Regions from separate parts of the Desulfofundulus sp. JL263-se genome, predicted to be linked through region 2. Evidence: predicted binding sites of a transcription regulator. Region 2 holds the regulator's gene; the other holds the start of a gene.
What was found. The regulator Rex, encoded in region 2, represses fermentation and respiration genes when NADH is low (regulators of the CRP and FNR family bind a similar motif). The targets are predictions, from matches to a motif close to ATTGTTAANNNNTTAACAAT.
Positions count from the first base shown of each region.

Region 1 (15,874 bases), 1.2 Mb from region 2:
GACATTCTTCAATTGGCTAACCTGCCGGTGAATTACGGCAAAGCGGGAATGTATTTCTTTTTTTATTTCAGACAGGCCCGGCAGGAGAATACTTTCCGCTGAAAATTTGCCGGGAAGCTGAAAACGGCGGGTTTCCCTGTGGGGCCCGGCTTTGGCAGCCTCTACCATGGATTGTAATTTATTCAAGTGCTGTCTGAGAAAATCTCTGCCCCGGTAATTCCAAACGGTTAGCCGCACTTTATCAAGCAAGTCATTAAAGTTTTTATTTTCTTTGCCCTGGAGCGCCTGTAGCGATGAGATAAGTACCGTTTGCAATTTGGGGGTGCTAAGGCCGATTTCCCTTAAAGCAAGGGTGATATTTTTTTGTAAAAAGTTTTGCACCTTTTCCCTTTCACTTTGGGTAAGGGCATCGGCAAAATTGATTATAAAAAAGAACTTGCCGAGTTCCTGTGCTGCATTACCGGTATTTGTATCATGGAGGTAATCCTTTAAGCGTAATTTAAATATTTCCAGCAGGGAGCGGGAATCATTTTTATTTAAAATGTGCTTGCCGTTCAGGAAAAACAGGTAAGCATCGCTGTGGCGTAAAAAGTCCGTAGTCAGGGCACTATGGTGCTGATTTGTGGAATCCAGTCCCGGTGTATCCACGAAGGTGGCCAATTTGAAGAACTCGGCAGGGTGGGTTATATTTATCTCCTTTATGCGGAAGGCTTTTGGGGAAGTGGTTAATTTTTGGTATTCTTTTCTTCCGGCGGAAGTTTCCATGTCTAATTCCACGGGAGTTGCGGGGGCAAATATTAAGGTTACTTCCCAAACCGGATTCATGATTTTTGCTTTCCAGGCCGGAAGAGGCCTGAACAGGGACCCTGCCCCGCGCTTATCAAGGTTTCCGCTGCGTATTCCCGGGGAAAAAAGTTTTTTGGTGCGTTTAATTTCTTTCAGCAGTTGTTCTTTGTTAACTTTTTTTAGACCCTGACCGGTATTCATTAGAATTTCGATAATACGGCCCGGGCCCGAATCCTGCTCCAGCCATTCTTCCACGGCCAGCAGTTCTTCCCGGTTTACTTCTACATTGGAATCTTCATACTTGCAAAGTTTTAAGTTTAAGTGGTTTTTAAAGGCAATGGTTGCCTGCCGCTTGGGACCGTGTCTGATATAGGTTATACAGGTGGTGGTGGGCCGGTTTTCAGCTGGTAAAATGTTTTGGCCCATTATGGCATTAAAAAAGGTGCTCTTCCCTGAAGAAAATCCCCCTACGGCAACCACTTTGAATTCTTCCCGCTTCAATATTCCCGCCCACTTGCCTATGATTTTCGGGGGAATTATACGCTTAATTCGGATGTCATGCATCATTTTTCCGGCTAATTCAGTCATTAGCTTTTTAATTTCAGGAATGTCCAAAGATTTATCATGGCTTGACCCGGATTCAAGCGGCATGATCCCCGGCAGAAGGTGAAGGGATTGGCTGTTGGTGAGCACTTGTTTAATTTCCCTTTCTACCAGGGGCAATTTATTTAAAATATTACGGGCCATTAGTATTTTTTCAGCATCTTTTTTAATACTCCAAAAGGCATCCAAAAAAAGTAAATCATCTTGAATCATTAAACTTTTATGTATTCTGGAAGGAATCTTTTTATCAATTTGCCTGTGGCTGGCACTTAACTTACGAACGGTATCCCTGGCAAGATTTATTTCCAGAAACCGGCGGAGCGCCTCAATATTTTCGGAGTTATGGCCGTTGAAAAGATATATTTCCGGTGACCACCCGAAAATGCTTTTCAAAGCTTGTTCTGTAGCCTGCAGCGAGGTACCGTCGCTTTTCCCGAGATTACAATTAATCCAAAAAGAAATATCGCGGTGTCCTATTTTCTTTTCCCTGGCCAAATCACTCAAAAATTTTTTATTTGATTCGTCTATCCCCCGCTGGTGAAAAAGGTACAGTATTTTATTTGCCCGGTGGGCCGCTTTTTTCACCAGCTCTGAACTTTTAGATGAGGAGTCAATACCGGGGGTATCTACCACGGTACATTTTGTAAGCAGCGGGTGGTTTAATGTTATTTCCACCTTTTCAAAATTGGATGCTGCTTTATTTTTTATAAAGAACTTAAATTGCTCTTTGTCGGGGAAGCAGAGGGATTTCCCGTTACCTTCTGCCCGGGCAGCGAACTTTTCTCCGTACTTAATGTAAAAAAGAGAGGATGTGGCAGGCAAGGGATCTTCTGGGCAAATCTTGTCGTTTAACAGGTTGTTAATTAACGTGGACTTACCTGTGTTAAAAGAACCCATAACTACCACAACGGGTATTGGAAAATCTTCCAGTAGTTTTAGTTGGTTGGTCAGCGAAAGGAACTTTTCCAGAGGGTGCATGATATCCCCCCGTTTCCTTAAACTTTTATTAGTATAATTATTTTATTGATTAGGTAATTATTACTATTTACCCTTATTGTGAAAATTTTGTTTAGTAAATAAGAGGATTTTTTCTACTTTAATAGAAGGTGGCATTTAATTAATAGATAAAGGAATTTTAGAGACAGCCCATAAGTAAAGTTAAAGTTGTTAGTGATTATATTCGGGGAGTGATTTGTTTTGGAGAAAGAAACGGATCAAAACCGGGTACAAATTGTTGTGGACGGCATGACAGGGGTAGGTAAGACCACGCTGGTAAACATATTGGCCGAGGAACTGGTTCTGGTTCCCTTTACAGAAATTTTCGAAGATGAAAATCAGCTGTTGCACAAGTTCTTTCATGAACGGGAACGCTGGTGCTTTCCCATGCAGGTAAACTTTCTTAATCACAGATTCCGCCAGTATAAGGAAGCCATAAAAATCAATAGCGCAATCATGGACCGCTCCATTTACTCCGATAATATTTTCGCCCGTATGTATAAGGAAATCGGTTATATGACCCTCGAAGAGTATAATGTTTACCACAGTCTCCTCTATAATATGCTCGAGCATTTGGCCCCACCCCGGCTAATTATTTATTTGAGCGTGGATGCGAGGGAGGCCATAAGGCGCATCAGAAAACGGGGCCGTCCCGACGAATTGGAGGTTGAGGATAGTTACTGGCGTAAATTACACCGCTTTTACGAGGAGCATTACCGGAACTATAAGTTGGGGGACCTTTTGGTGGTTGATGCCAACGACCTTGATTTTGTAAAATATAAGGACCACCGCCGGCGGATAGTAGATATTGTTAAGCGCAAGTGGAATGCAATAAACGAGGTAACCGATGCCCTGATACAAAAATAAGGGGCGGCCTCCGGCAAGAAACCGCCCCTTATTTTTTAATTATTTAAATATTTTTGTAAGGAGTCCCGGGCATATTGCTGCACATCTTTTCCGGAGTGGTAGGACATGGCCTTTGCCGCAATTACCCTGGCTTTGGGTATGGTGATATTATTAATCAGTTTTTTTACCGGCCCCATGTCACCGGGTCTCATAACGAAGTCCTGAACCCCTATGGCCAGTAAAATGGGTATTGCTTCAGGTAGGGATGCCAGGGGGGAGGAGATACTGACTGTTTTATTCTTTTGGGTGGCCGTTTGGGCCAGGTTTTGAATTTGAAAAAGAAAAACCGGCTCAAAATCATGCTGCAAATAGGTTAAGCCGTTTTCAGAAAAATCTGTGCCCATGGTATAGTTTTTTAAGTCATTTCCCACCTGGAAAAAAGATACATCAAAGGCAAACAATGCGGCGTTAACAACAACGGAAGGTAAATCTGCCATTATGCCAATTTCCGCTACCGGGCGATAATCAATGCCGTCCCTTTCCAGGTCGGACTGAACCTCTGAAAGGATTTTTTTAAATTGTTTAACTTCCCGCGGTGTACTTACCATGGGTAATAGAATGTGGATATGCCCGTGGACACTTGCCCTCAATATGGCCCTTAATTGAGTTTTTAAAATTTCGGGTCTTTTCAGTCCGAGACGAAGGCCTTTTAGTCCAAGATCGGGGTTCTTTTCCCATGGAGGAGGGGCTATCCCCGGCATCTGGCGGGCGCACAGGCTGCAAGTACGGATATTTACAGGCCTGTTACCTGCACTGGAGGCTGCTTTTTTATAGATTTCAAATTGCTCTTCTTCTCCGGGTAATTCCGCCCTGCCCGCAAATAAAAAGTTTGTATCCAAAAGCCCGATACCGTGGGCTGTAGAAGATATCGCATCATTAATATCTTCTTGACAAGTTACCAAGGAGGTCAGGCTGACCGGGTGGCCGTCAGCCGTAGTGGTACAAGTATGGCCCCGGAGCCCCAAAGGGGAATTATTTAAAGTAGACACCGACTCACCTGCCTGTATAAACATCCATGTGTGCATTATAACACTGTGTGTTTAGGGATACAAGGATTCTGCGGCGGCTACTATTTCAGGGTAACCTCAAGTGAGCTTTAATCCTTCGGTGTACCAGGTCAAAGAAATCTTCTATATCATCACTTATCCTTTCAGCAGCATAGGAAATGAGTTTCGCCACTTCCACCGTATCTATTTGCACGCCGTGCCTGGTATACATCTGTATTCGGTACTTTCGGGCCAGTCTTTCAGGTGTAACGCGGTGGACTTCTATATAATAAGGAAAGCTGGTTATTCTTCTCCGGAGAAAGGAACTGTCCGGATACAGGTTGTGAGGCAATTCCTTTTCCAGCTGCCGGATAAGTTTGCTGTTACTGCAGGCTTTCCGGATAATCTCCCCGTACGGGCCGGAGTTGCTGATATGAAGTTCTATGCCCATTTCCACTATGTTATGTGCCTTCCACCAGCCCATGTGTTTTGGTATATTGCATGCCCGGGCGGTTTTTTCTATTAAAGGGCGGGCCTTTTCAAAGCAGTAGCCCCGCTCGCACCCCGGGTATTTTTCATCTCCGTAAAAATCAAGTCCACCGGGCTCAATGCCATGGGTTATTACGCCCCGGACAAAATCATGGAGTTCATTTTTATTTTTAAAGAGGCCCATCAGTACATTACCCAAACTATGAGCCTCTTTATGTCCCAGCTGCGGATTTATTATCATGTCCGGAAAAATGCTGCCCAGGGCGATGGCATCAGATATCCGCCCCAATACCCTTTGGGCGAAATGAACATGGGTCTGGGGGAACACATTCTCTCCTCCGTGGCTTTTGGTTTTCCAATATTGACAAACCGGGCTGCAGCGGTATATTATTTGCCGGGTGATAATCAAAATGTCCAAGGCCATGTGGCAAACGTCATCCATATTACTTGTAATTTTTATTGCCAGCAGAATACTTGGTTTTATAAGGGAACAGATAGTGGCCGCTTATTTGGGGGCCACGCCCCAGTCGGATGCTTTTGTGGTAGCGTCTACCATCCCCTTTATTTTATCATACATAATCGGAACTGCAGGGGGGAATTCATTTTTACCGGTTTTTACAGGGCGGCTGGGCAAATATGACGCCAACCGGCTTGCCTCTACTGTTTTTGTAATATTTGGCGGGGCTATAATTTTAATTTCCTTCGGTGGTATTATTTTCGCCCCCGGCCTTGTGAATTTATTGGCGCCGGGGTTTTCTCCGGAGATAAAGGAGCTGGCCGTTCTTTGTACGAGAATAATGCTGCCCGGCCTTGTTTTCTTAACCCTCGGCTACCTTGTAAAGGCTGCTTTGAATGCCTGCCGGCAGTTTACCGTCCCTGCTGCAGCCCCGGCATTACAAAACATTACTTTTATGATTTTATTGGTTTTTTTGGCCCCCAAGGGAGTAGTGGGCCTGGCATGGAGTATGTTGGCCGGGATGCTGGTTTTTTACCTTACCCAAAGACTTGTCCTGGGGAAATACGGCTTTTCCTGGAAGCCTGAATTGGATTTCCGGGACCCTGATGTTCGGCGGGTAGTGGTTCTGGCAGTACCGGTAATTTTAACAACGCTGGGAACAAAGGGTTATATATTTCTGGATCGCTGGCTGGGCTCTCAGTTAAGCGGTGGCAGCATTGCCGCCCTGAATTTTGCTGACCGGATACGGGAGCTTCCCTATGGCCTGTTTGTGGCTGCCATTTCCACCGTGCTTTTCCCCACTTTGGCTTCCGCCGCCGGCCGCCGGGATATGCATTCCCTGCGAAAAACCACGGCTAAAGGACTGCGATTGGCGGTTCTTCTAGGGTTTCCTTCCGCCGTCTTTTTGACGGCCCTGGACCGCCCGCTGGTCAGGCTGTTGTTTGAGCGGGGTGCCTTTGATGCTTCAGCCACCGCTGCCACATCCGGTGCACTGGAATTTTATGCCTTATCCGTAATTGCCCTCTCGGTTAACTCTATATTGACCTATACTTTTTGGAGCCTGCAGGATGGCATGATTCCCCTAAAAGTTGGGGCAATGGCCCTTGGCCTCAACCTCGTTTTAGATTTAATATTTATAAAGCCCATGGGGCATATTGGGCTGGCCCTGGGGAATACCGTCTCAGCTTTTGTTGCTATGTTAATATTTTTGGTTTTATTGGACCGTAAGCTGGGGGGGTTTGATTGGAAAGGCTTATTTAAATCGGTGAGTAAAACAGCAGCGGCAGCGGCTTTATTCGGGATAGTAAGTGTAGGCTTTGCCCGCTGGCTGGGCATTTATGCTGAGGTGTCTTTATATAAACAAATATGGGGGCTGGCACTGGCAGCAGGTCTGGGCGGGGTGATTTACCTGGCAGCACTGTACCTTTTAAGGGTTGAAGGAGTCCTTTTCGCTGAAAAGAATAATTAAAAATTTTTCAGACGGGATTTACAGGTTTTAAACTGGACTTAAAATCCCGGGGTAAGGCTGCCCCGTTCAGGTAATTAAAAAGTCTTCCCTGGTAGGTATTCCGTATTTCCATCAATTCTTCGATTTTCTGTTTTACTTTCCACCAGCTGACGCCCCAATTGGAAAACAATACTTTATCTGCCGGTCCCTTGCCCACCAGCCGCTGAATGACAATCCCGGGATCAAGGTATTCCAGAAATGTTACTACTCTTTCGGCATATTCTTCAAGGGAGATGACTTCGAACTCGCCCTTTTCATACATATCTCCCAGTACCGTGTCCTTTACGACATAAAGGGAGTGCAGCTTAACGTAATCTATTTGCAGTGCCGATATAAGTTTGGCATTTTCTATAACATCGGTCATATTGTCCCAGGGCAAATTAAGGATTAAGTGGGTGCAAATTTCAAACCCGCGCTTTTTTATGCGGAGCACTGCATCCACAAATTCGGCCAGGGTATGGCCCCGGTTTACCCGGAGCAGAGTGTGATAATTAACGGTTTGCAGCCCCAGTTCAAGGTTAATGTCCAAGTGGCATTTTTCCTTTAGTTCATACAGGAAATCAAGGTACGGGCCGGAAATGCAGTCCGGCCGCGTGGAAATGGAAATGCCCACAATGTCCTCATCTTCCCCGGCTGCCCTCATGTTTTCCTTGAACTGGTCCAGGGGCAGGTAGGTATTGGTAAACGCCTGGAAATAAGCAATAAATTTTTTAGCTTTAAATCTTTTTTTAAAATAGGCCTTATTGGTGTCCAATTGTTCTTTTATCGCCATGGTGTTGGGCAGGGCATCGAAGCCGGAGCCCTCTTCGTCACAAAATATACAGCCGCCCCTGCCGAGGGTGCCGTCGCGGTTGGGGCATGTTCCGGGCAAATTAACCGGGAGCTTATAGACCTTAAACCCGAATTTCTTTACAAGATGTTCGGAGTAGGTTCTGTACCTGGCGTTTTTCTCCATAATAACACCTTCCAGGATTCTTTTCCGGAATGCCGGCAGCATTCTTTTACATCTACGGTAACGGTTTTGGTGGCATTGTTCCAATTGACAACAGCGCCCAGGGCTTCACTTATAAACCTTAGCGGAACCATTGTCCTGCCGTTTATTATTTTAGGAGGTGCGGCGAGGGATATTGTTATATTGTTAAGGCCGGCGCTGTAATCATCAATTTTAAGAAAAATTTTTCTGCCGGGTTTTGTTATGGTAATTGTCTTATTTAATCCATCCCACTGGACCCCGGCGCCTAGTGCTGTCGATACAGCCCTTAAGGGTACAAGAATGAAATTGTTTTCAAGGATTGGGGGTACATCGGCCTTCAGGGGGCTGCCGTTAATCAATAAACTAATTTTTACTAGTTTGCTTTGATAATTGTAAACCACCTTTGATATCTTCTGAATTACCTTAAAAGCCGTATTAATGCCGGGAGTATTTTTGCTAAAAATGGCAATAATATAAGGGTTTTCCGGATGCTCTACATACCCTACATCATTGTAGGTTCCAGTAGGTGGCCAGTTACCTATTTTATGGGCAATTTTTATATTTGGGGGTAACAATTTGGGTATTCTTTCATTATAAATAGTATTTTCCAAATAACCAATAATTTTATTTCCCAATTTAGGGTGTTCGGAGGTAAAGTCTAAAAGTTTAAGCATATAAAGGGCCATGTCCCGCGGGCAGGTGATGTTCTTGTTATCATTTACTATGGTGCCTCCTATGGAACGCATATAGTCTTTGACATTTGATCTGCCCAAATAGGATAACAGCATGTTAGTGGCTATATTATCGCTATATACAATGGAATATTTTGATAATGTTTCAATGCTAAAAACACTACCCGCCGGCTTATATTTCAGCAGGCCGGTCCCGTCTTCATAATGTTCCTTCCTGTAGACCAGCTTTATATTTGGGTCCACTTTGCCTTCTGCAATTTTTTCATAAAGATAAAGGTTAAGGGGTAATTTAAAAGTACTTGCCGCATGAAATGTCTCCAGGTGATTTATGCCTAAACTTTTTCCCGATTTGAGGTCAATCACAAATATTCCGTAAGTTCCCTTTTCTTTTTTAAGTATTTGGAGCAGTTGGTTTCTCAATTCTCTATATTCATATTCCGCTGCAGTTTCCCGGGAATTAACAGTGGCTGCGCTGGCTGCGGCTGTGATAAAAATAATTATTAAAACCATTATTTGTGAAATTCTTTTCATACAAATCCCCCGTATATTCTTTTATATCAGAAAAGAATAATCCTGCCCGAAAATAATAATTTTTAAGGAACCCCGGAAGGGGGTTCCTTGGGGGGTTGAGACCTTCAGTTCAGCTGGTCAAGGATTTTAAATGTATATCCCTGTTTTTTCAATTCCTTAATTATGCTGTCCAGTGCTTCCGCGTTGGACCTGGAAACTGCGTGTAACAAAATTATGGCGCCGTTATGAATATTATTTACCACGTAGTCATAAGCGGCTTTTTTGCCGGGCTGCTGGTCTACCAGCCAATCCCGGTAGGCCATGCTCCAAAAAATGGTGGTATAACCTTCCTCATGGGCCACATCTAATACCCGCTGGTTAAATTCCCCGCGGGGCGGGCGGAAAAAGCGCATCTTATAGCCAGTAAGTTGTTGTACCTGTTTTTCCACTGTTTTTAATTCTTTTCTAATTTCCTCATTGCTAATGACTGGCATGCTGGGGTGGGTATCGCTGTGGTTGCCTACAATATGTCCTTCGGCAACCATCCTTTTTACCAGATCCGGTTTTTTTTCTACGTAGCTCCCGGTAACAAAAAAGGCTGCTTTTACGTTATTGGTCTTTAAGGTATCCAAAATTTGAGGCGTATAGCCATTTTCATAACCTTCATCAAAGGTCAGGTAAATTTCCTTTTTGGTGGTGTCACCGAGAAAATAACCCCTGTTTTTGAGCATTTGCAGGTATTGGGGTTCCGTAGTAGGGGGGGCATGTCCATCACTTTTTTTGAAATACCAGCTATATACCTTATTATCAGCCGTACTTATCGGTTCGGCTGCCGATTGCAGGCTTTCAAGCCTTTCCCTTAACATTTGCTTTTCCTGTTCCAGCTTTTCGGTTTTTTGTTTATACTCTTCAATGCGGGTCTGTAATTGTTCTATTTCATCTACGTCTCCCGCTGCCGGGGAAATGTTAAAGAATTTTATTCCTATCAGGTAGAAGTTCACTGCCAGGGATAATGCCAAAAGCCATGGTAAAAGCTTGCGCAATTTAAATATTCCCCCTTGCCGGATATTTTGCACTACCGGGTTGTCTGGATTTTTATAGTTTTAACACCGGGGGTGATCCCCCGGTGTTTTTTTTAACGGGGAACGTATGCCGCTGTAACACTGCGGTAAATGTTATCCCTTTCTATTCCGGTCCAGGTTATTTTTGTAACCGTGCCCGTTTCCCGCTTGGCTATATACATTACCAGGTCAAGTACCCGGCATGAATAACCCCATTCATTATCGTACCAGGCCAGTATTTTAACCAGGTTGCCGTCTATTACCATGGTGGACATGGCATCTACAATGGAAGAGTGGGAGTCGCCGTAGAAATCCCTTGATACCAGCGGGGCGTCACTGTAGGCAAGGATACCCTTAAGCTCTCCTTCGGAAGCTTTTTTCAGTATTTCATTAACGTTTTCAGCCGATGTTTGTGTACGTACTAAAGCCACGAAATCCACTACCGATACAGTGGGTGTGGGAACACGTATGGCAAATCCATTTAATTTACCCTGTAATTCAGGGATGACCAGGCCCACCGCCTTGGCGGCGCCCGTTGTGGTAGGTATCATGGAAATGGCTGCCGCCCGGGCCCGCCGCAGGTCTTTATGGGGGAGGTCCAATATTTGCTGGTCGTTTGTGTAAGAGTGAACGGTGGTCATAACACCTTTTTCGATTCCCAGGGAATCATTAATTACTTTGACTATGGGTGCCAGGCAGTTGGTGGTACATGACGCATTGGATATCACATTATGTTTTTCGGGGTCGTAAACTTCATGGTTAACCCCCATGACAATGGTGGCGTCCACTTCCTTACCTGGGGCGCTGATGACCACTTTTTTAGCTCCGGCCTGCAGGTGCTTTGCGGCATCTTCTCCCCGGGTAAAGCGTCCTGTCGATTCTACAACTATGTCTACCCCCATGTCTTCCCACGGGAGTGCGGCAGGGTCCTTTTCGGCCAGGACTTTTATTTCTTTTCCGTTAACGGAAAATTTGCCCTCTTCTGCTCTTATGTCGGCGTTAAGTATCCCGTGTACCGAGTCGTACTTCAAAAGATGGGCCAGGGTTTTGGCATCTGTAAGATCGTTTACCGCCACTATGTCTACTTCAGGATTGTCCATGGCGGCGCGAAAGACATTGCGGCCTATGCGCCCAAAACCGTTAATACCGACTCTTACCGGCAAAGGAATCACTCCTTTCATTATGGAAAAGTGAAATTAAAAGGACCTCAAAATCTTTGTTTTACTAATAGTTTACCTTTTTTTTAACAAGGAATCCCCGTTAAAAGTATGAAAATTTGACATAAAAGTTCTTGAAGATATCTTGTTAAGGAAATGATAAAAAAATAATTTTATAAAATAAAGGAATTGATAAAATTTTATCGAAATGACCCTGTATTGTCACCTGTATATTCATGCCGGCGGAATTTGCAGGAATTACGGAGGTGGGCACAGGTGGAAAATCAACTTAAAGGTTGGGTTATTTGGTTTCTGATTCTGGTTTTATCGGCGGTTATCGTTCCTTATTATCTTTTGTCCGGCGTTACCAGAGTATATGGTTCCTTTCTTTACTGGGGGCTTTTTGCCATAGCGGCGATTATCAGTGTGGGGATTATTACCAGCAGGTGGAGGGATTAAGAGGGCATGAATCCAATTTACATTTATTTAGTAATAATTTTATATTTTATCATCGGAACTATCGTGGCGGTTTATGCCCGCCGGGGCATGGGGAAAGGCGTGTCCCATTTCTTTCTGGCCAACAGGGCAGTAAACGGGGTAGTTGCTGCTCTCACGTATAGCGCTACAACTTATAGCGCCTTTATGCTGGTGGGCCTGGCCGGATTTACTTACATCGGCGGGGTCGGGGCCTGGGGCTTTGAATTAATTTACCTGTCCGGCCTGGTACTGGTTGCTTTTTTTGGTCCGAGGTTCTGGCTGGCAGGTAAAAAGTATAATTATGTAACCCCGGCCGAACTTTTAGGGGATCGTTATCAAAGCAAGGCGCTGCAAGTAATTGCCGCAGTGGCCTCGATTATATTTTTAATTCCTTACAGTTCCGTGCAATTAATCGGTATAGGTACTTTGGTGGAAGGCATATCGGGAGGGGCGATTCCATTCATGGCCGGCCTGGCAATTGCTACTATTATTGCAGTTGTCTGGGCTTTCATGGGGGGAATGCGGGCCGTGGCATGGACGGATTCGCTCCAGGCCCTTATAATGATTGTGGTATCCACTCTTTCAGTAATCTTTGTAGTTTACCGCGGCTTTGGCGGGTTCGGCGGGCTTTTTGCGATCCTTGAATCTCAATATTCCCAGTGGCTGGCCGTCCCCGGGCCGGGATTTTTCAACTTGAAAGCATTCATCGGCCTCAGTTTGCCCTGGTTTTTCTTCAGCCTTTCCAATCCGCAGGTCAGCCAGCGCTTGTTTATACCGCGCTCGCTTACCCATATGAGAACCATGATTATGGTCTTTTTGGTTTTTGGTTTTATTTATACCCTTATTTCAATTCTGTGGGGATTTTCGGCGCGGGTATTAATTCCCAGCCTGCCTAAGGCTGATTTAGCCACTCCCGGTTTGCTGGCCATGGATATCGTTCCTGCCGGCATTGCTTTGATAGTTATGGTGGGGATTACGGCTGCCGCCATTTCCACCATTAATTCTATTATTTTGACACTATCCTCCATGATTTCCAGAGATGTTTTCAAACGCCTGAACCCGGATTTGGATGAAAGCAAGCAGCTTTATATTGGCAGAGTATTTGTGCTGTTATTTGCGGTGATAGCATTTCTTTTTGCTACCATGCGCTTGGGGCTGATTGCTGTTCTTTCGGTGGCCTCATCGGCCGGCCTGCTTGTAACCGTGCCGGCGTTAATTGGGGCGTTTTTCTGGAAAAGAGGTACGGCAGCAGCTGCCATTGCCAGTATACTGGGGGGCGGGCTGGTAGCCCTGTGGCTCCAGTTAAGTGGTGTTAAGCCGCTGGGGTGGTGGCCCGGTGTTTGGAGCGGCATTATTTCCACGGTACTTTTTATAACCGTCAGCTATTTTACCAAACCTCCCACGGAAAAAGCCGAAAAGTTTATAGGTTATATAAACAGCGCTTTGAAGGAGAAAAACGCCATCTAGAGGGAGGAACGGTGGTAGTAATTTTCCCGGCAGGAAAATTTTTCCTGCCGGGTGTTGATTGTGGAAAACGACTTAATGAAGAATTAGTTCCGTTCGGAGTATAAATATGACCGTTTAATATTAAATGTTTGCATTTTAGTTAAACATGTAATAAAATAAATGCTAAGAAAATTTAGAAAATTCTAATGATTATATACCTTTTTGCAATTGTTAAAAAATTTTGCGCGAGGTGTTACAAATGACTGCCAATGAAATTGTTCTTTATGTTAGAAAAATGGAAAAGGAAATTGTTAAACATCCTGAAGTGGAGGATGCCGTAGTGGTTGGCGACAGGCAACCGAGGGGCGGTTATGTTTTAAAGGCTTTTGTCGAACCGGCCAGCAATGATTCCGTTACAATAAATTCTATTAAAAAATATTGCCTCGCCCAGTTCGGTGCTTTTCCTGTAGAGGTTATTTTCAAGAAAATTCCCCGCACCCCGTCGGGGAAGGTTGCCCGGCAGCAATTATTGCAAATGGCGTAATCGAACTAAAAAAGTCTTTTTATAAACTCTGCCTTGAGCGGGCCCTGTGGAGGGGCCCGCTTTGTTTTTATAAAGAAAGTAGAGATAAGGAGGCATTGACGTATAATAGTCCCGGACAATAAAATCGAAGTGGGTGATATTATGCAGCCGCAGCTATGCTGTTTTATTATGTGTGACGATGTGCAAAGTATGAAGGGAAAGTATTCCCTGATAGGGATATTTTATCGTATTCACGCACAGAGTTTTCCTTGCATACATAATTGTAACCTGGTGGTTGGCTGGTACGGGGATGAGGGGCAGCACAGTTTCGGGATGCGTTTTGTTGATCCCGAGGGGCAGGAATTGCAAAACATGCCTCCTTACAGTTTCTCCTTGTCCCGGGAGCGGCCTTACTATAATGTCATAATTAAGGCCGGCTTGCCTTTGTGTAAAGAAGGAATTTATTGGTTTGAAGTATTTATCAATGGTGATGTATGCGGCCGCTTTCCCGTGCATGTGGGCCTGGCACCTGCTGGAAATACTCAATAATTTTAATTAATTTCACTTTATTCCCAGTTCCCTCAACTTATTTTCCAATGGGTGCCCCGTTTCGGTGTCCCAGCCCCTGGCCTCGTAATATTCCTTAAGGGCTTCCCTCACTTTTTCCCTGTCCAGTACTTTGCCGGAAGAAGAGGGTTCCCTGTAGAAGCGCTTGGGAAAATCAGAGTCTTCTGGCTTCTCCCCGTGGCGGATGTTAAAGAGTTTTTGCAGGTTCCAGATACGTTCTCCCGCCTTGATCATATCTCCCGGGTCAATGTCGATACCGGTAAGGGATGAGTAGAGCCGGGAAATCAAGGCGGGTCCCACAGTATGCAGTACCGGCGGGCGTATGCAAAGGCCCGCGGCATTATAAAGGGAAATTAAATCTTCCGACCACTTGCTCATTTTTGCTATGTTGACATCCCTGGTTTCGGGGTGGAATATCTCTTTTTTAAGGGCATCATCCATGTCCAGGCTTTCCAGCATTTCTGCCGGAAAGGAAAATTTTTCAGTGCGGTACGGTTCCGGGTTTTCGTTATAGCGCAGGTTTTCTACGGGATTCCTGGTCCGGAGGTGATCGCCGCCCCTGATGTTGGTGATATATCCCAGGGTCCAGGTAGACCAGCGTGCCCGCGGGTCAATTAAAAAGCATTCCAGGCCTTTTACGTGCATGGAATATTCCTTGCACCCGCCAATAATGGAGGCGGCGCGCCTGGTCCCCTCCGCTAAAATATTACCCAGGCCCTTGCGGTGTGCGATGTGGTCTATGAGCCGGAAGGTGGCTTCTTCGTCACCCCAGTTTAGCTCAAAACCCAGGTCGGATTTTTTAATAATTTGTCTCTGGTAAAGTTCCATGGCAAAGGCAACCGATGCCGCCGTGGTGACCATGTCCAGGCCGTAGCGCTGACAAACCTCGGTGAGTTTCGCTACCGCCGGGAGATTATTGATATCGCACCCGGCGCCAAAACCAATTACAGGTGTGACTTCCATATCCTTTAATTGTAATCCGGCGTAAGGACCGTCCTTTACTTCAACCCAGTGGGCACAGGCAATGGGGCAGGATATGCAGGCCACACCGCGGCTGGTATACTTGGAAAGTTGTTTGCGGCTGCGGGTTTCCACCCAGCCTTTTATGGTACCGGTTTGGTAGTTTCGCCCGGGCAGGGCCCCGAACTCCTGATAGGGCAGGGTGGCCAGCATGGTGCCGTATTTCCTGAAGGGGCCGAAGAAAGGCGAATTGTATATTACCCGGCGGGCTTCATTGACAGCCGGCAGAAAGTCTTTTTTGCAGGCCACTTTTACGGCACCTGTTCCCCGCACTGCAATGGCCTTCAGGTTTTTGGACCCCATAACGGCCCCAAGGCCCGTCCGGGCCCAGGCATCAAAGGGCCCGTTTTCTATGCTGGCGAAACGAACCAAATTTTCACCGGCCTGGCCTATACAGGCCACCTGTATTTCTTTATCCCGGTGTTTGCTGCGGATGGCACGGATGGTATCCCAGGCATCAAGACCCCAGAAGTCTTTTGCGGGAAAAATTTCTACGTTTTCATTGTTAATCCATATATAAACCGGCTCCCGGGATTTTCCTCTGATGATTATGCTGTCAAAGCCGGCGAACTTTAATTCGGCGCCCCAGTAGTTGCCGGAACTGGAGGTCCCGAACAGGCCTGTTGCCGGGGAAAGGGCGGATGCCTCCGTGCGGCATGCCGTGGGAATGTTGGTGCCGGAGAAAACTCCACTGCTGAAAATAAGAATATTTTCCGGG
Region 1 covers NZ_CM149993.1:692,881-708,754, forward strand. Annotated here, with positions in the region: gene ACX4JR_RS03540 (dynamin family protein) at 1-2,367, opposite strand, end outside; gene ACX4JR_RS03545 (deoxynucleoside kinase) at 2,587-3,252, shown strand; gene ACX4JR_RS03550 (putative PEP-binding protein) at 3,288-4,316, opposite strand; gene ACX4JR_RS03555 (hypothetical protein) at 4,366-5,208, opposite strand; gene murJ (murein biosynthesis integral membrane protein MurJ) at 5,177-6,691, shown strand; gene mnmL (tRNA modification radical SAM protein MnmL/YtqA) at 6,699-7,688, opposite strand; gene ACX4JR_RS03570 (serine hydrolase) at 7,640-8,926, opposite strand; gene pdaA (delta-lactam-biosynthetic de-N-acetylase) at 9,031-9,948, opposite strand; gene gap (type I glyceraldehyde-3-phosphate dehydrogenase) at 10,041-11,129, opposite strand; gene ACX4JR_RS03585 (hypothetical protein) at 11,400-11,582, shown strand; gene ACX4JR_RS03590 (sodium:solute symporter family protein) at 11,589-13,067, shown strand; gene ACX4JR_RS03595 (AMP-binding enzyme) at 13,306-13,590, shown strand; gene ACX4JR_RS03600 (DUF6941 family protein) at 13,759-14,118, shown strand; gene ACX4JR_RS03605 (aldehyde ferredoxin oxidoreductase family protein) at 14,131-15,874, opposite strand, start outside.
Region 1: gap (type I glyceraldehyde-3-phosphate dehydrogenase) is a predicted target of Rex. The motif match lies at 11,312-11,331, and genes of this name have one in related genera.

Region 2 (15,874 bases):
TTACCCTGGGAAATGGCCAGGGCCACCTTCCGGTAGGTTTCTTCGTCGTACCAGAGGGCCTCGGTTAAATGCCTGCTCAGGTGGTATGGGTCTAAGCGATACACAGCGCCGGGAAAGTAATCAATTCCCTGCTTGGACCAGTCTGCCCCGTCGCCGCCGATGAAGATCCTTTCGGTTTGGCTCAGGTCCCATTTTCCCCCGGCTACGGCATAGTTTTCTTCCCAGGCTGCCTTACCGTCATTTAGGCTGCTTAAAACAAGCTTGTTTTTCAGGGCGAAGCGACCTTGGCCAATTTGTTCCTTCCCTTCGTAGACGACCATATGCTTAATTTCTCCTCTTTTCTCTTTTGTCTTCTGCAGGCGGATTATCACTCCGTCGGCTTCGATACACAGCTCCGGGGTTACCTCTTTCCCGCCGGGAGCTTCGCCCTTTTCAAAAACCGCTGCCCTTTTTTCTTCTCCTTCTTGCTGCAAGACTTCTCCCACTTCTTGGGTAGCCTGCCAGACGGTCATGGGACTTAGGCCGGAAACAAGGTGGTTTAAGATCTCGGCGGCACGGGCAAAGGAAAGTTCGGTGCTTAGTTTGACGGCCAGTTCTTTTAAACGGGGGGTGATCTTGGCCCGGGCTGGCCAGCCCAGCAGCTCGTCTAAAAAGAATTTGGTTTCCCCGGTTTTTTTGTTCCTGTACAGGCGCCTTTTGAAGAGAAATTCCCCAAAGGTGCTTACTGCTGTTTTAGCCCGAAAGCCGACCACTTCCCAGGTGCTCCGGTCACGTTCATTCATCAGGCGGGTATCGATCTGTTCCAGGGCCCAGGTGAAAATTTGGTTGCAGACTGCCTGGCACAGCTCATGGATGCCTTTTTCAAGCTCATAAAAGTCTTTGCACTCGCCAATTAATTTAGTTAGGCCAGAACCGAATAGAAGGACTGCCCCCACTATGTGGCGAATATTTAACATGAGACCTCGCCCTCCTTTAATTTCCGTTGGAGTGTTTTTGGGGTGAGGTCTCATTTCTATTTCTAGGAGGTTGATTTCCTTCTGGTGCCTACTGAAATTTTACACGGCCAAAGTTATCTTCAACAATAAAAACATGGTAAAATAAAGCTTCCGGGATATACCCGGAAGTAAAAATAAGCTATTTGGTAATAACTCTAGCTTGCTTTGTATTCGGGGTTGGGTATACGGGATATTGCCCCGGATGGACAGGCCCGGTAACAACGACCGCAGCGCTTACAATTATTAAGATTGATGGCGTAGTTGATGTTGTCATCGATATAAATGGCATCGTCACGGCATTCAAGCTCGCAAGCGGCACAAGCCATGCATAGCACAGGGTCAATTACAAAGTTAAACTTGGGTATTTTCTTTTTTTTATTCTCGGCCAAAGCGAAACGCCTCCTTTAAATTGAAATAATTATCTAATAATTTCTACGGTTGAACTTTAAATCCTCCTGACAAAAGTTCATTATTTTTTAAAAAATAATTATCTTTATATAAGATAAAATAATATTAAATTAATGAAAAAAGGGGGAAATAAGTATGGTTAAAAGGATTCAAGGTGTAATAAAGAATTATGATAGGCAGTGTACTTCCTTTACAGGATACAGGAATATATGGAATATGGGGCGGGCCGGAAGAATTAAAAGGAGTCAAAGATTAACCGGTATCAACCGGCCAAGTACTTGATGTTAAGTACATAATTTTATATATTTTAAAACCCCCATGGAAATTTAACTCCATGGGGGTTTTGGCTGGGGTGGCTGGATTCGAACCAACGCATGACGGGTCCAAAGCCCGCTGCCTTACCGCTTGGCTACACCCCAGCGTTTGGTGGAGGGGGCAGGATTCGAACCTACGAAGGCAACAGCCGGCAGATTTACAGTCTGCTCCCTTTGGCCGCTCGGGCACCCCTCCCTCTATATGGATGGTGATTCCGCTGGGATTTGAACACTTAGTATCTTTGGACCACTTTGCCCAGGGGACCACCTAGTTTTCATGGTCGGGATGGAGGGATTTGAACCCCCGGCCTCTTGCTCCCAAGGCAAGCGCGCTGACCAAACTGCGCTACATCCCGTTCCTCATGAGACCGAACTACATTATACCTAAAATATCTAAGGATGTCAAATGTCAAGGTAAGTTACAGGTAATGAGTTTACATAATGGGAAATCCCTTTTATATTAACCGGAAATTATTTTTAAATATACCTTTCTTTTTCTAGGTCCATCAAATTCACAGAAAAACACACCCTGCCATGTGCCAAGTAAAAGCTTTCCTTCGTTTATAAATATGTTACAACTGGCTCCAATAAGGGATGCTTTTATATGGGCGTCGGAATTGCCTTCCATATGCTCGTAATTATCTTTAAAAGGTACTATTTTATTCAGCCAGTTCAGGATATCCAGCTGGACAGTGGGGTCTGCACTTTCATTGATGGTAATGGCAGCCGTGGTATGGGGTACGTAAAGGTAACAAATTCCTCCTTTTATACCTGTTTCAGTTATGACTTTATTAATGTCCCGGGTAATATCAACAAACTGTATACGCTTATTAGTAATAATATTTAAGGTAATTGGTTTCATTTTTTAACTCCTTTGCCGTGAAGCTTCAAGAGCAAGACGTACAGCTTCATATGGGGAGGTAACATTAATAAAGCGGTATTTTCTAGGAACGGGGGGTTTTATTTCCCAGGTGTGCAGGCCGATAACGGTTTTTCCCATTTTAAGAGCCAGGCCGATTTCTGATAGGGTTCCTGCTCCGCCGGAAATGGCGATTAACGCGTCGGCTGCCCGGGCAATTATTGCGTTTCGCGCTTCACCCAGGCCAGTGGCCAGGGCTATGGTTAGGTGTGTATTTCCCTCTTGACGGCTGACACCGGGTAATATTCCTACTACGATTCCATTATACTTGGCGGCACCCATGGCCACACCTTCCATTACGCCGCCCCGCCCCCCACACAGGATTGTTACCTTTTTCTTGGCTAGTTCTTCACCCACTTGTATGGCCAGGTTTTTAATTTCTTCACTGCATTGGGCAGCACCTATTACTCCAATGTAGCAAATAATAATCACTCTCCAGGGTTAGAAATACTTCACGAGGTTAACGGTTCTGTGTAGAATGAAATCCCAAATTAAAAGTAAGTATTTCTAATTTAACAGAAAGATCTACATTTCGAATTTCCACATGACTGGGAATGTTTAATGCTACCGGTGCAAAATTTAATATGGCCTCCAACCCTGCATCAACCATTAGATCGGCTACTTCTTGGGCAGCCTTAGGGGGTACCGCGATAATACCTATTCGTGCTTTATGTTCTTTTACCTTTTCTTTAAACTGCTCCATGGGGAGAACTTCAAGATCTCCTATTCGCTTACCAATTTTAGTGGGGTCGTTATCAAAAACCGCTTTAATGGTAAAGCCTCGTGCATTAAAACCTTTATATGTGCATAGTGCAAAACCCAAATTCCCTGCTCCTACAAGAACCAGGGACCAGGGCTGGTCCAATCCCAATATCTTAAGAGTATACTTCATTAAATCTTTTACATTATAACCGACACCGCGGGTGCCGAATTCTCCGAAGTAAGCTAAATCCTTTCTTACTTGAGCCGGGCTGACTCCTACACCTTCTGCAATTTCTCCGGAAGAAACCGTGGTAACCCCGTTTTTATCCAGGCGTTCTAAATAGCGCGAATATATAGACAGCCGGGTTACCGTGGCTTCCGGAACCCTTAGCGTTTTCACCAAGTTCGCCTCCTTTGAGCTTCCCAATGCAAACTTTTAGTGAAAATTTTAACTTAAAAACTGAAACGGCAATATTTGAATTTATGATTTACATGAATAAGTTATGAAATTCACATACCTTAAATACTTATATCATTATTCTATTTATCTGTCAATAAAATTAGATCTGTCAATAAAATTAGACAAGGTCATTATTATTATGGCCGGTGCTCCCTGCTGCGCTCAGGTACTTCATACCTTGCCGCTGGTGTCAATGGCATGGACGTTTACGAGCACCGGCCAAGTGAAAACAACTTTTAGAAATAAAGATCCCTTTCACCGTTTTCTATTCGAAGGAGTCGTTCTCTGGTAGCTTCAAGAATTTCCGGGCTGTCAATTAAGGAAAGATTTTTTTCAATAGTCTGCTCACCAATTTTTCTGGTTTCCTCGGAAGCATAATCCATGAGAAATTCTTTAAAAGTTAAAATGGCATTAGGTTGGCAAACATTTTGAATTTTACCGGTTTTCGCCAGAGACATAAACCGGTCTCCAGTACGTCCCTTGCGGTAACAGGCGGTGCAAAAACTGGGCAGGTACCCGGATAAGCATATACTTCTTAACACCTCATCAGGACTTCTGTGATCTTCAACTTCAAATTGAGCCGTATTATCCCCCACTTTAAAGTTTTGATTTTCCTTTTCGCGCTTATATCCACCTACTCCGGTGCACGAGCCTGCACTAATTTGGGAAACGCCTACAGATAATAATTGATCCCTAAATTCTGGTTTTTCCCGGGTAGATAAAATAATTCCTGTATAGGGAACGGCCAGCCTGATAGTGGCCACCAGTTTTTTAAATTCCTTATCAGACACTAAGTGGGGAAATTGTTTTAAATCAGTTCCCTTGGCAGGGCGAAGTCGGGGAACGGAAATGGTATGGGGCCCAATCCCGAATGTTTCTTCCAAATATAGGGCATGCATAAGCAGGGCCACGACTTCAAATTTATAGTCATAAAGGCCGAAGAGCACACCCAGTCCGACATCGTCTATTCCCGCTTTCATTGCCCTGTCCATGGCTGTAGTGTGCCAGTCGTAATCCTTTTTGGGCCCGGCAGGATGCATTTTTGCGTAGGTATCACGGTGGTATGTTTCCTGAAACAGGATATAGGTACCTATACCGGCTTCCTTTAAAAGTTTGTATTCTTCCGTGGTAGTGGCTGCAATATTCACGTTTACCCTGCGAATGCTTCCGTTTTGTTCCTTGACTTTATAAATAGTTCTAATTGCATCCAGAACATAATCAATGGGGCATTTCCGGGGATGTTCCCCGCATTCTATGGCTAGGCGCTTATGACCCATTGATTCCAAAATGGTAACTTCTTCCCTGATCTCTTCCATGGTAAGACGGCGTCTTTCTATTTTATTAGTTCTCTTATATCCACAATAGACGCAGTTGTTGATACAGTAATTGCTCAGGTAAAGGGGGGCAAATAAAACCAGGCGCTTGCCGTAAATCTTTTCTTTAACTTCCGCTGCTTTTTCATAGATAAGGTCCAACATATCCGGATTTTCAATGTGTAACAGAACCGCCACCTCCCGGGGGGTAAGCCCGCGGGCTTCACCGGCTTTGTAAATGATTTCCTTTACCTCATCTTTGGAGGCAGTGGATGCGTCTTCCAATATGCCGTTAATTTTTTCATCATTAATAAAGTCCGCCTTATAATTACACATTGTTAAAACTCTCCTTTCTCAACAATTTAGGGACAACATCTCCTTTACTATCGGAAATTCTTCTACCCAGAGAGTGTACCAGTTTTTTTAATTTCTCAATGGTATTTCCGGAAAAATTTTCTTTTCCTGGGTAAATTCTATAATGTTTTTTGAATTCCGGGGGGGTAACGTTGGGCATAATTACATTGGCACCGCATTCAAGGGCCAGCTTCCTGCCCTGGGGATGTATGGTACCCACGGCAGTGGTGGCCGGTAAGTTAGCCCAGGGAAGGGCCAAACGGGTTACCGCCAGGACTTTTAATGTAAGGAATAAATCACCCTGTGCGCATCGGGCCAGGGGAGTGTTTTCGCTGGGAATAAAGGGACCTATGCCTGCCATATCCACCTCTAGTTCTTGCATGAGCAATATGTCTTCAGCCAGGATATTGATACTTTGCCCGGGCAGCCCAACAATGTTGCCGGACCCCACCTGGTATCCTAATTTTTTTAAAGATTTCAAGCATTCTAGGCGCTGTGATAAATTAGTTCCGGGCCGCAGGCGGAAAAACAGCTCAGGGTCTGCTGTTTCATGTTTAAGTAAGTACCTGTCCGCACCTGCATCCTTTAAAAGGCGATAAAAATTTTGGGGCTTTTCTCCTAATGAAAGAGTTACCGCAATTTGGTGTTTTGATTTTATATAATGTATTAAATCAGCCAGTGTTTCAGCTGAATAATTAGGATCTTCCCCCGACTGCAGTACTATGGTTTTAAAACCGGATGCTACGGCTGTCTTACAAGTATTAATAATTTCTTCCGGTGTCATCCTATATCTTTTAAGTTGTCTGTTATCCCGGCGTAAACCGCAATAGTGGCAGTTTCTAATACAGTGGTTGGAAAACTCCACAATACCCCGGAAATGAACCTCGTCGCCCACATATCGCCGGCGGATTTGGTCTGCCCGTGAAAAAAGGGCATTCCTTTCTTCTTTATCTTGAATTTCAAGAAGTGTAACCAATTCTTCCCGGGATAGGGGTTTTCCCAGGCATGCCCTTTCTAAGGCCGATTTAAAGCTTTTGCGCATTTAAAATTCCCTCACTATATTTACATTTTCGAAACCTTTAAGGCCCGCTGCCTTTTATAAATTTTTTGTTTCAGTCCTTGGAAATTAAGGCTGATTTAACCCGTACTCCTTTAATATTACCGAGTTTCCCGGTAAGGGCACCTATTTTATCGGTGTCTCCGTCAATGATTAAGGAGATGACCGATATATTTCTTTCCCGGTACGGGATGCCCATTCTGCCCACAATTATATCCGCATATTCTCCTAAAATTTGATTAATTAAGCCTGCGCTTTTTTTACGATCTTCCACTACTATTCCAATTACTCCAATCCGCTGGGGCATAGTTGCACCTCCTTGATTGTTAATAAAGAAAGCCTGCTTTTTCCCATGCGAAAAAAGCAGGCCTTCCTATTTTCCCGCCGATTAATGCCTCCCCTAGAAATCGGGTAATCCTTTTTTCGCAGGGAGTCATTATGAAATTTTTTCTCCCTTCACCCGGCTGCACACCGTAGTGTCAGGATATTAAATAATTATTCACAATACTTATCCAGTATTTCAGAAATCTTTTCCGGCTTGATTCTCGGGTGCACTGCATCGTCCACGGTAATAACCGGACCAAGGGCGCACGCACCTATGCACCGAACTACTTCCACAGAGAACTGCCCGTCAGAGGTTGTACCTCCCGGCTCTACATTTAATTCCTTACTTATCCTTTCTAATATTTCGTTGGAACCTCTGATATAGCACGATGTTCCTTTACAAACACATATTTTATGCCGGCCATAAATATCTTGTCCGTTGCCGTTTTTATTTTTTAGCTCCGGGAAAACGGAAACTAAAGTTCGTATGTCATCTATTGGTATTTTCAATCCAGCCGCAATGTGATCGAGTACATCACCGGGTAGGCGACCGAGCAGGGAGTATACCTCCTGCAGCACTTGAATTAAAGCGTCCGGTTGGTTTTTGTGTTTTTGGATAACGACATCAACTGGTATGAATTTATTATTTGTAATATTCTGGGGACAATTGTATATTTTTTTATCTTTTTCCATGGTATCCCCCCCTACCTGTTACGGTAGGTAAAAGATTATCAAAAAATGAGGCCCGTTAAAGTTATTATATCTGAAAGTTAAACAGATTGACAAGTAAATAACTTTTTTCTATAATTTTTTGCTTTTTTGTAAAAATTGTCTTAAATTTTTTAATGCGTTTTTAGCAGCATCAATTGTTTTTTCTATATGTTCATCAGTGTGTGCCAGCGATACAAAAGCTGCTTCAAACTGGGAAGGTGCCAGGTAGATTCCCTGCTGGAGCATGGCTTTGAAAAAGGTGGAAAAAGCTTCGGTGTCAGACGAGCAGGCTGTGGTATAGTCTGTAACCGGTTGCTTGGTAAAGAAAGTGCACAACATAGAGCCCACCCGGTTAACGGTGACTGGATAACCGGCCTCCCGGGCTGCTTCTTTCAGCCCTTGGGCCAACCGGGCCGATTTTTCTTCCAGCTGGCGGTAAATACCTTCCCGTTTTAAAACTTTGAGGGTAGCTAGTCCCGCTGTAACTGCCAGGGGGTTCCCGGACAATGTCCCGGCCTGGTAAACGGGGCCCGCAGGAGATATGTGTTCCATGATGGCCTTTTTGCCTCCGTAAGCGCCCACAGGTAAGCCTCCGCCAATTATTTTACCGAGGCATGTTAAATCGGGCTCAACTCCGTATAATTCCTGGGCCCCTCCATATGAAATGCGAAATCCGGTCATTACTTCGTCGAAAATTAAAAGTGTGCCATATTGTTGGGTAAGTTTACGAAGGCCTTCTAGAAATCCCGGCTTCGGTGGCACGACGCCCATGTTTCCCGCTACGGGCTCAACAATTACCGCTGCAATATCCGGCCCTTCCATTTCGAAAATTTTTTTACAAGTTTCTATGTCGTTGAAAGGTGCATTTATGGTATTTTCCGCTGTAGAGGGGGGGACGCCGGGACTGGTAGGTACTCCGGTGGTAAGGGCGCCGGAACCAGCCTTGATTAACAGGAAATCGGCATGTCCGTGGTAACATCCTTCGAACTTGAGGATTTTATTTCTCCCCGTATATCCCCGGGCCAGGCGCAAGGCACTCATGGTGGCTTCTGTACCTGAATTGACCAGGCGGACCATTTCTATGGAGGGAACGGCATTTATAATTTCCCGGGCCAGTTCCGTTTCCAGTTCGGTGGGAGCCCCGAAGCTTGTCCCCTTTTCCAGGCACTTGGAGAGGGCTTCTACTACTTCCGGGTGCCGGTGTCCTAAAATAAGGGGGCCCCAGGAGCCAACGTAATCCACGTAGCCGTTACCGTCTACATCGTAGATCATTGCCCCTTCTCCCCGGTCGATAAAAAGGGGATCCATATCGGTAATGGATTTAAAGGCGCGAACGGGGCTATTTACGCCCCCGGGGATTACTTTTTTAGCTTCTGCAAAAAGCTTCTTTGATTTGGTAAAATTTTGATACACTTTACCACTCCTACTTAGAATTTTAATCTTCGAAATATTTCATACTACTTTTTTTTAATTCCCGGGTGCTGAATAATAGTTTATATTTGTGATACCCGGTTTCCCGGGCTATATGCTCGGCTTTTTCTTTACATTCCTCATCGGTTCTGCCGTGGACCACCGTAAATAAGTTATAAGGCCAGTGGGGGTGGGTGGGACGCTGGTAGCAATGGGTAACTTCAGGGAACCGGGCCATGGCCTCTCCTGCCCGGGCGACTTGATCGTCAGGTATTTCCCAGACAACCATGGCGTTCGCTACATAGCCCAAATTTTGGTGCCTGACTGCGGCCCCGAACCTGCGCAGGATGCCCCTTTCTTTAAACTCTTTTATTTTATCGAGCAACTGTGATTCTTTCATACCCAGTCTGTTGGCTACTTCCTTAAAGGGCCTGCTTACCAAAGGCAAATCCTTTTGTAGTTCTTTAATTATTTGTTTTTCCTGTTTACTTAACATTTTCCTCTCTCCGATAGTTCAAAATTTACCCTGATTTTAAATATACGACTGGCAGGGAGGTTCAGTATTTCCCTTATCCCTGTCTTTTCCTGTATTTCGGTGATTATTTCCTCAATTTTTTCGGTAGACTCAGCCAAGAGGGTAAACCACATGTTGTATTCGTGATTGCGTAGATAATTATGTGTAACGCCTGGATATTGATTTATAACTTCGGCTACGGCCTCAATTTTTTCCGGAGGAACCTTTATTGCGCATAGCGTTCCCGTATACCCTACTTTACGGGAATCGAATATTCCACCTAACCTGCGGATAATTCCAGATTTTTGAAGGGCCCGCAGCCTGTTTATTATTTCTTCTTCCGTTGTACCCATTTTTCGGGCCAATTCTTTATAAGGTTCCGGTACTATGGGAAAATTTGTTTGGATTAGGTTTAATAGTTTCTTATCCAGCTTGTCCAAGTTCATTTCAATATCCCTTTCTTCCGTGATAAAGACACCAGGGTTCTTCTGCCATGAAGTCTTGGTGATAATAATAAGCCCTTGCCCTGCATCCGCCGCATACTTTTTTATAGCGACAAGTGCCGCATTGTCCACCGTATTCCATGGAACGCAACTTGTTAAATACCTCGTTACTTTTCCAGATTTCACTGAAAGGTGTGATACGTACATTTCCTACGGGAATGTCCAGGTAAGCGCAGGGCTGAACGTTTCCGGTGGGACTTATAATGCAATAGGAAATGCCGGCCAAACACCCCCGGCTGAAGCGTAATTTCAGGCCCATCTGTTCAGCAATACGCATAAATTGTGGAGCACAGGTTGGTTTAACTTCTATATCAACTTGTTGTTGTATTTTCAATAATCGCCGGATTAAATTTTCGTATTGTGTGGCCCTGAGGCTTTCCTTTTCTATATCAACCGCTCGGCCCGTGGGAACCAGGAAAAAGATATGATGACCCCGCGCCCCTACGGAAACGGCAAAATCAGTTATTTCTTCTATTTCATCGTAGTTCCATTCCACTACCGTTGTATGAATTTGAAAAGGCAAACCTTCCCTTTTACAGGTCCTCATGCCATCTACGGCCTTTTGCCAGGCACCGGAAACAGCCCGAAACTGATCATGCCTGGATGCGTCAATGCTGTCCAGGCTTATACCTACGGCAGCGGTACCTGCTTCTTTGAGTTTTCGGGCCACCGCGGGGGTAATAAGGGTGCCGTTTGTTCCCAAAACTGGCCGCAGTCCTTTTTGTGCGGCGTGAGCAATTAATTGGTAAATATCAGGGCGCATAAGGGGCTCTCCGCCGCTGAAGATCATTATTTTAAATCCGGCTTTGGCTATTTCGTCGATCAGGGCCGTTGCTTCTTCTGTATTAAGTTCGTTTTTCACACTGGTTCCGGCATCGCGGTAGCAGTGCTGGCAATACAGGTTGCAGGCATTGGTTGTGTTCCAAGATACCAGCATGGCATCAAGTCCCTTCCATAAATAAATTTGCTGTCCTGAAGATAGCTCGTCAGTTATGGTTGGTGCTCCTCTACGCTCGTATGCTTCGTGCCGGCGGGGTTCATGAAGCCATGTCTTTCCTCAACCACCGGGCTACGTCCACCGCGTGGTAGGTAAGAATTATATCCGCGCCTGCCCTTTTCAGCCCGGTAAGGTATTCCATAACCACACTTTTTTCATCTATCCAGCCTTGGGCGGCTGCTGCCTTGACCATGGAGTATTCACCACTTACGTTATAAGCTGCCACAGGGTGGTTAAAGGTATCCTTGACTTTTCTAATGATATCCATGTATGCCAGTGCGGGCTTGACCATAACAATATCCGCCCCTTCTTCAATATCCAGCTCCACTTCCCTTAGTGCCTCCCTTGCATTCGGCGGGTCCATTTGATAGGATTTGCGGTCCCCGAATTGAGGTGCCGAACCGGCTGCTTCCCTGAAAGGGCCGTAAAATGCAGAGGCAAACTTGGCTGAATAAGCCATTATGGGGACTTCTGTAAAGCCTGCACTGTCGAGGGCCTGTCGGATGGCAGCCACCCTCCCGTCCATCATATCCGAAGGGGCAACCATGTCGGCGCCGCTACGGGCATGGGAAACTGCGCACTTGCAAAGGAGGCCCAGCGTGGGGTCGTTTAAAACCTTGCCGTCTTCTACCAGCCCGCAATGTCCGTGATCTGTATATTCACATAAGCAAACGTCAGTAATTACCAGCAGATCCGGATAGGTATTTTTAATTGCTTTAACTGCTTTTTGAATTATACCGTCTTCAGCATACCCTTCTGATCCCACGGCATCTTTTTTTTCGGGAATGCCGAAGAGTATAATACCTGGTATGCCTAACTCGATTACTTGCTTGAGCTCTTCTATTAATACATCTATGGAATAATTATATACACCGGGCATGGCACTGACGGCTTTTTTTATTTGCCGGCCGTGGGTTACAAAAACGGGTAATATCAAATCATTGACGGTTAAGTAATTTTCCCGTACTAGTCTACGCAGAGTTGCAGTGGAACGAAGGCGTCTTAAACGGGCTGTCGGAAAGGTCATATAATTACACCCCTGTTAAGCTATTCCTATTTCTTGGTCTGTAAGGTAACAGGCCGGGTCTGGTGCCCAAAAATCACCATAAACGGCTTCAGCCCGGGCCCTGAAGTTACCGTTACAAATATCCAGCCAACGGCACTGGCTGCAACGCCCCTTCAATAGCGGTTTCCGGTCCCTTAAACCTTTTAATACCGGGTGAACAGGGTTACCCCAAATTTGGGAGAAACTTTCCCGCGTAATATTGCCCACGGTATGGTTTTGGGTGAATTGGTCGGGGTGGACGTTGCCCTGCCAGTCTACCTGGGCTATGGCTATTCCGCTCCGATTTCCACCGTTCAACCGCAATAATTCCAGTACTTTTTCTGCCCTGGCCGGCTTTTCGCGCAGCAACCTGAGATAAAGGTATACTCCGTCAGCGTGATTGTCCACCGTAAGAACTTCTTTATCCACGCCTTTCCGGTGGAGCTCAGCCGTACTATCTATGATAAAGTCAAGTGCATTGCGGGTTTCTTGATGGGAAATATCTTCTTCGATCATTTTATTGCCCCTGCCGGTATATACCAGGTGATAAAAGCATACCCTGGGAATGTCTTCTTCTACCACTAACTTAAAAATATCCTGGAGTTCCCGGTAATTGTGCCTGTTGATGGTAAAGCGCAGGCCGACTTTTTGCTGTTGCTCCTTGCAATGTCTGATTCCTCTCAAGGCGGATTCAAAGGCCCCTTTTTTACCCCTGAAGCGGTCGTTACTTTCTCCTATTCCATCAATGCTGATACCCACATAAGAAACCCCTGCTTTTTTCAGGTCTCTAGCTACTTCACGGGTTATAAGGGTACCATTAGTTGATATGGTAACCCTTATATTTCTTTTCCTGGCATGATTAACTAATTTAAAAAAATCCGGGTGCATGAGGGGCTCTCCCCCTGAAAACAATATCACGGGAACGTTAAATTCCGCCAGGTCATCAATGAGGGAAAGGGCTTCCCGCGTGGTAAGTTCGTTTTCCCGGGTGCTGGAATCGGAATCGGAATAACAATGCCTGCACCTTAAGTTGCAGGTCCGGGTGATGTTCCATACCACTACCGGGCCGTGCCCGTGGGAAGTCCCGTGCTTTTGATGCCGCGAAGTTTTATGATATCTTAATGAATCCCCGAAATATTCATTACCGCATAACAATTTGCTAATACTGATCATTTCCTATCAAATCCTTATCTTTTTTAAATATTGTAACATGCAGTATTTAATTAAATTTTAAGTAGTCTATAATCGCTTTTAGCAGTCCTTCAATGGTATATTCACTTGCTTGAACTGAAACCTGTAATCCTGTTTCCCTTGCTGTTTGGGCCGTAATGGGGCCGATACAGGCCACAATGACATTTTTCATTAATTCTTGCAGGTTGGGAACCTGTAACATGGAAACAAAATTGCGAACCGTGGATGAGCTGGTAAAGGTTACAATATCCACTTTATTTGATTGAAGCAACTTTATAATATTTTCTGAATTTTCATTTCCGGTTACTGTTTTATATGCAATAACTTCCCTTACCTTTACTCCCAGTTCTTGCAAGGTTTCGGGGAGAACTTTCCGTGCAATATCCGCCCTGGGCAATAATACATGGTCCCCGGGCTTAAGCCTTTCGCGAAGTCCTGCCGCTATTTCTTCAGCCTTATATTCTGACGGGACATAATCAACCTGCAGGCCATAACTTTCGAGAAAGTTTCGTGTTTTGGGTCCTATGGCACAGAGGTTCACACCTTTTAAGTCCCGGATATCCCTCTTTAATTGATGTAATCGCCGGAAGAAAAACTTTACCCCGTTTACGCTGGTAAAAATAAGCCAGTTAAAGGAAGCTATGTTTTTAATTGCTTCATCCAGGGGAGCGAAATTTTCCGGGGGAACAATTTTAATGGTGGGAAATTCTATGGGCTCCCCGCCTAAAAGGGAAATTTGCTTGGAAAGGAAACTGGCCTGTTCCCTGGACCGGGTAACTACAACCCTTTTGCCGAACAATGGTTTTTTTTCAACCCAGGCCAATTTTTCTCTTAGTTTAACCACTTCACCCACTACTATGACGGTGGGATTTTTAAAATTGGCCTTCCTGGCCCGGGTTGCAATATTTTCCAGGGTGCCTGTAAGTATTCTTTGTTCCGGGCGGGTTCCCCATTGGATGAGCGCTACCGGTGTTAAAGGGGAGCGCCCGTGGGCAATTAATTTCTTTGTGATTTTGGGGAGATTGCCCATGCCCATCAAGAAAACCAGTGTTCCCGTCCCTGTAGCAATGTGCTCCCAGTTGATGTTGGAATCTTCCTTGTTCGGGTCCTCATTGCCGGTAATAATGGCCATGGTGGAGGTATAGTCCCGGTGGGTAACGGGGATGCCTGCGTAGGCAGGTACAGCTATGGCCGATGTTATACCCGGAACAATTTCGAAGGGAATTTCATTCTCGGCCAGTATTTCAGCTTCTTCTCCCCCCCTCCCAAATACAAAGGGGTCTCCTCCTTTTAGGCGAGCTACAATTTTACCCTCTCTAGCTTTATCCACCAGCAGGCGGTTGATTTCATCCTGATTGAGGGTGTGCCGGTCGGGGCTCTTGCCCACGTAGATCTTTTCCGCATCGTTGCGGCAGTTTTGAAGCAACCTGGGATCCACAAGGCGGTCATAGACTACTACGTTGGCTTGTCTTATGCATTCCAGGCCCTTTACGGTTATTAAACCGGGGTCTCCCGGGCCGGCACCGACCAGGTATACTTTTCCGTTAGCCATTTATATCATTCTCCTGTCTGGTTTTTTCTAAAATATCTCCGGCACCCATCCGGAGCAGTTTTTGGGCCAGTTGTTTACCCAGGGCCCGGGCATCCTGTACAGGGCCTTCAATTCTTGAGCGGACCAAATCCCTGCCGTCCAAACTTGCCACTACTGCTTCTAGTTTCAATGTATTACCCTTTACACTGCCCAATGCTCCAATGGGGATCTGGCAACCGCCTTCCAGTGTTTTCATCAGTTCCCTTTCAGCGGTTATTGCATACCTTGATTCCGGGTGGTCCAGCTTACTTACTATGTCTAAGATTTCACGGTCACCTTCTCTGATTTCCAATCCAAGGGAACCCTGGCCCACTGCGGGCAGACAAATGGAAAAAGGTATTTTTTGTGCTATCATTTCTTCCCACCCCATTCGATAAACCCCCGCGTACGCAAGTATTATGCCGTCAAGGTTTTGTTCCTTTAATTTGCGAATACGGGTATTAATGTTTCCCCGTATGGTTATGATTTCTAAGTCCGGGCGGTACCGCAAAAGCTGGGCCCTCCTTCTCAAGCTGCTGGTACCCAGCTTTGCCCTGGGAGGTAGATTATCCAGGGGGGTTTTGGGGTGAGCAATCAAAACGTCACCCGGAAATTCCCGGGGGCAAATTGCCCCGATAAAAAAACCGGAAGGAAGTCGGGTGGGTAAATCTTTCATGCTGTGAACTGCCAGGTCAATTTCTTTTCTTTCCAGGGCCAGTTCCAATTCCTTGGTAAAGAGACCTTTATCGCCTATTTTAGCCAGTGCTACGTCCAATATATTATCTCCAGTGGTTTTCATTCCCCTTATGGTAAAGTGGCGATCCGGATACAATTCCTGTAAGCGATTGCATACCCACCGGGCCTGCCACATGGCCAGTTCGCTCTTACGGGTACCTATGATAATTTCACGCCGCATTTAAGTGCCTCCACTTGCCATATTCTTTTTTGAAATATTCTTTTGCAAAGAATTCCCCTTGCTGTTCCTTAATAACCATGTCAGCCCCAAAAGTGTGGGTGTCTGCAGATTTTTACCTGTGTTACCCGCGTTAATTTTTTCTAATAGAGGGTGGTATTTTATATGAGTATA
Region 2 covers NZ_CM149993.1:1,854,347-1,870,220, reverse strand. Annotated here, with positions in the region: gene ACX4JR_RS09510 (ISLre2 family transposase) at 1-956, opposite strand, end outside; gene ACX4JR_RS09505 (4Fe-4S binding protein) at 1,151-1,384, opposite strand; tRNA gene ACX4JR_RS09500 (tRNA-Gln) at 1,748-1,822, opposite strand; tRNA gene ACX4JR_RS09495 (tRNA-Tyr) at 1,828-1,913, opposite strand; tRNA gene ACX4JR_RS09490 (tRNA-Pro) at 1,996-2,073, opposite strand; gene ACX4JR_RS09485 (secondary thiamine-phosphate synthase enzyme YjbQ) at 2,178-2,579, opposite strand; gene ACX4JR_RS09480 (TIGR00725 family protein) at 2,583-3,068, opposite strand; gene ACX4JR_RS09475 (redox-sensing transcriptional repressor Rex) at 3,097-3,738, opposite strand; gene hydG ([FeFe] hydrogenase H-cluster radical SAM maturase HydG) at 4,035-5,447, opposite strand; gene hydE ([FeFe] hydrogenase H-cluster radical SAM maturase HydE) at 5,440-6,507, opposite strand; gene ACX4JR_RS09460 (TM1266 family iron-only hydrogenase system putative regulator) at 6,578-6,829, opposite strand; gene ACX4JR_RS09455 (NADH-quinone oxidoreductase subunit NuoE family protein) at 7,018-7,539, opposite strand; gene hemL (glutamate-1-semialdehyde 2,1-aminomutase) at 7,648-8,970, opposite strand; gene ahbB (siroheme decarboxylase subunit beta) at 8,993-9,463, opposite strand; gene ahbA (siroheme decarboxylase subunit alpha) at 9,457-9,927, opposite strand; gene nirJ2 (putative heme d1 biosynthesis radical SAM protein NirJ2) at 9,929-10,921, opposite strand; gene hemB (porphobilinogen synthase) at 11,022-12,008, opposite strand; gene nirJ1 (putative heme d1 biosynthesis radical SAM protein NirJ1) at 12,024-13,199, opposite strand; gene cobA (uroporphyrinogen-III C-methyltransferase) at 13,246-14,769, opposite strand; gene hemC (hydroxymethylbilane synthase) at 14,762-15,703, opposite strand.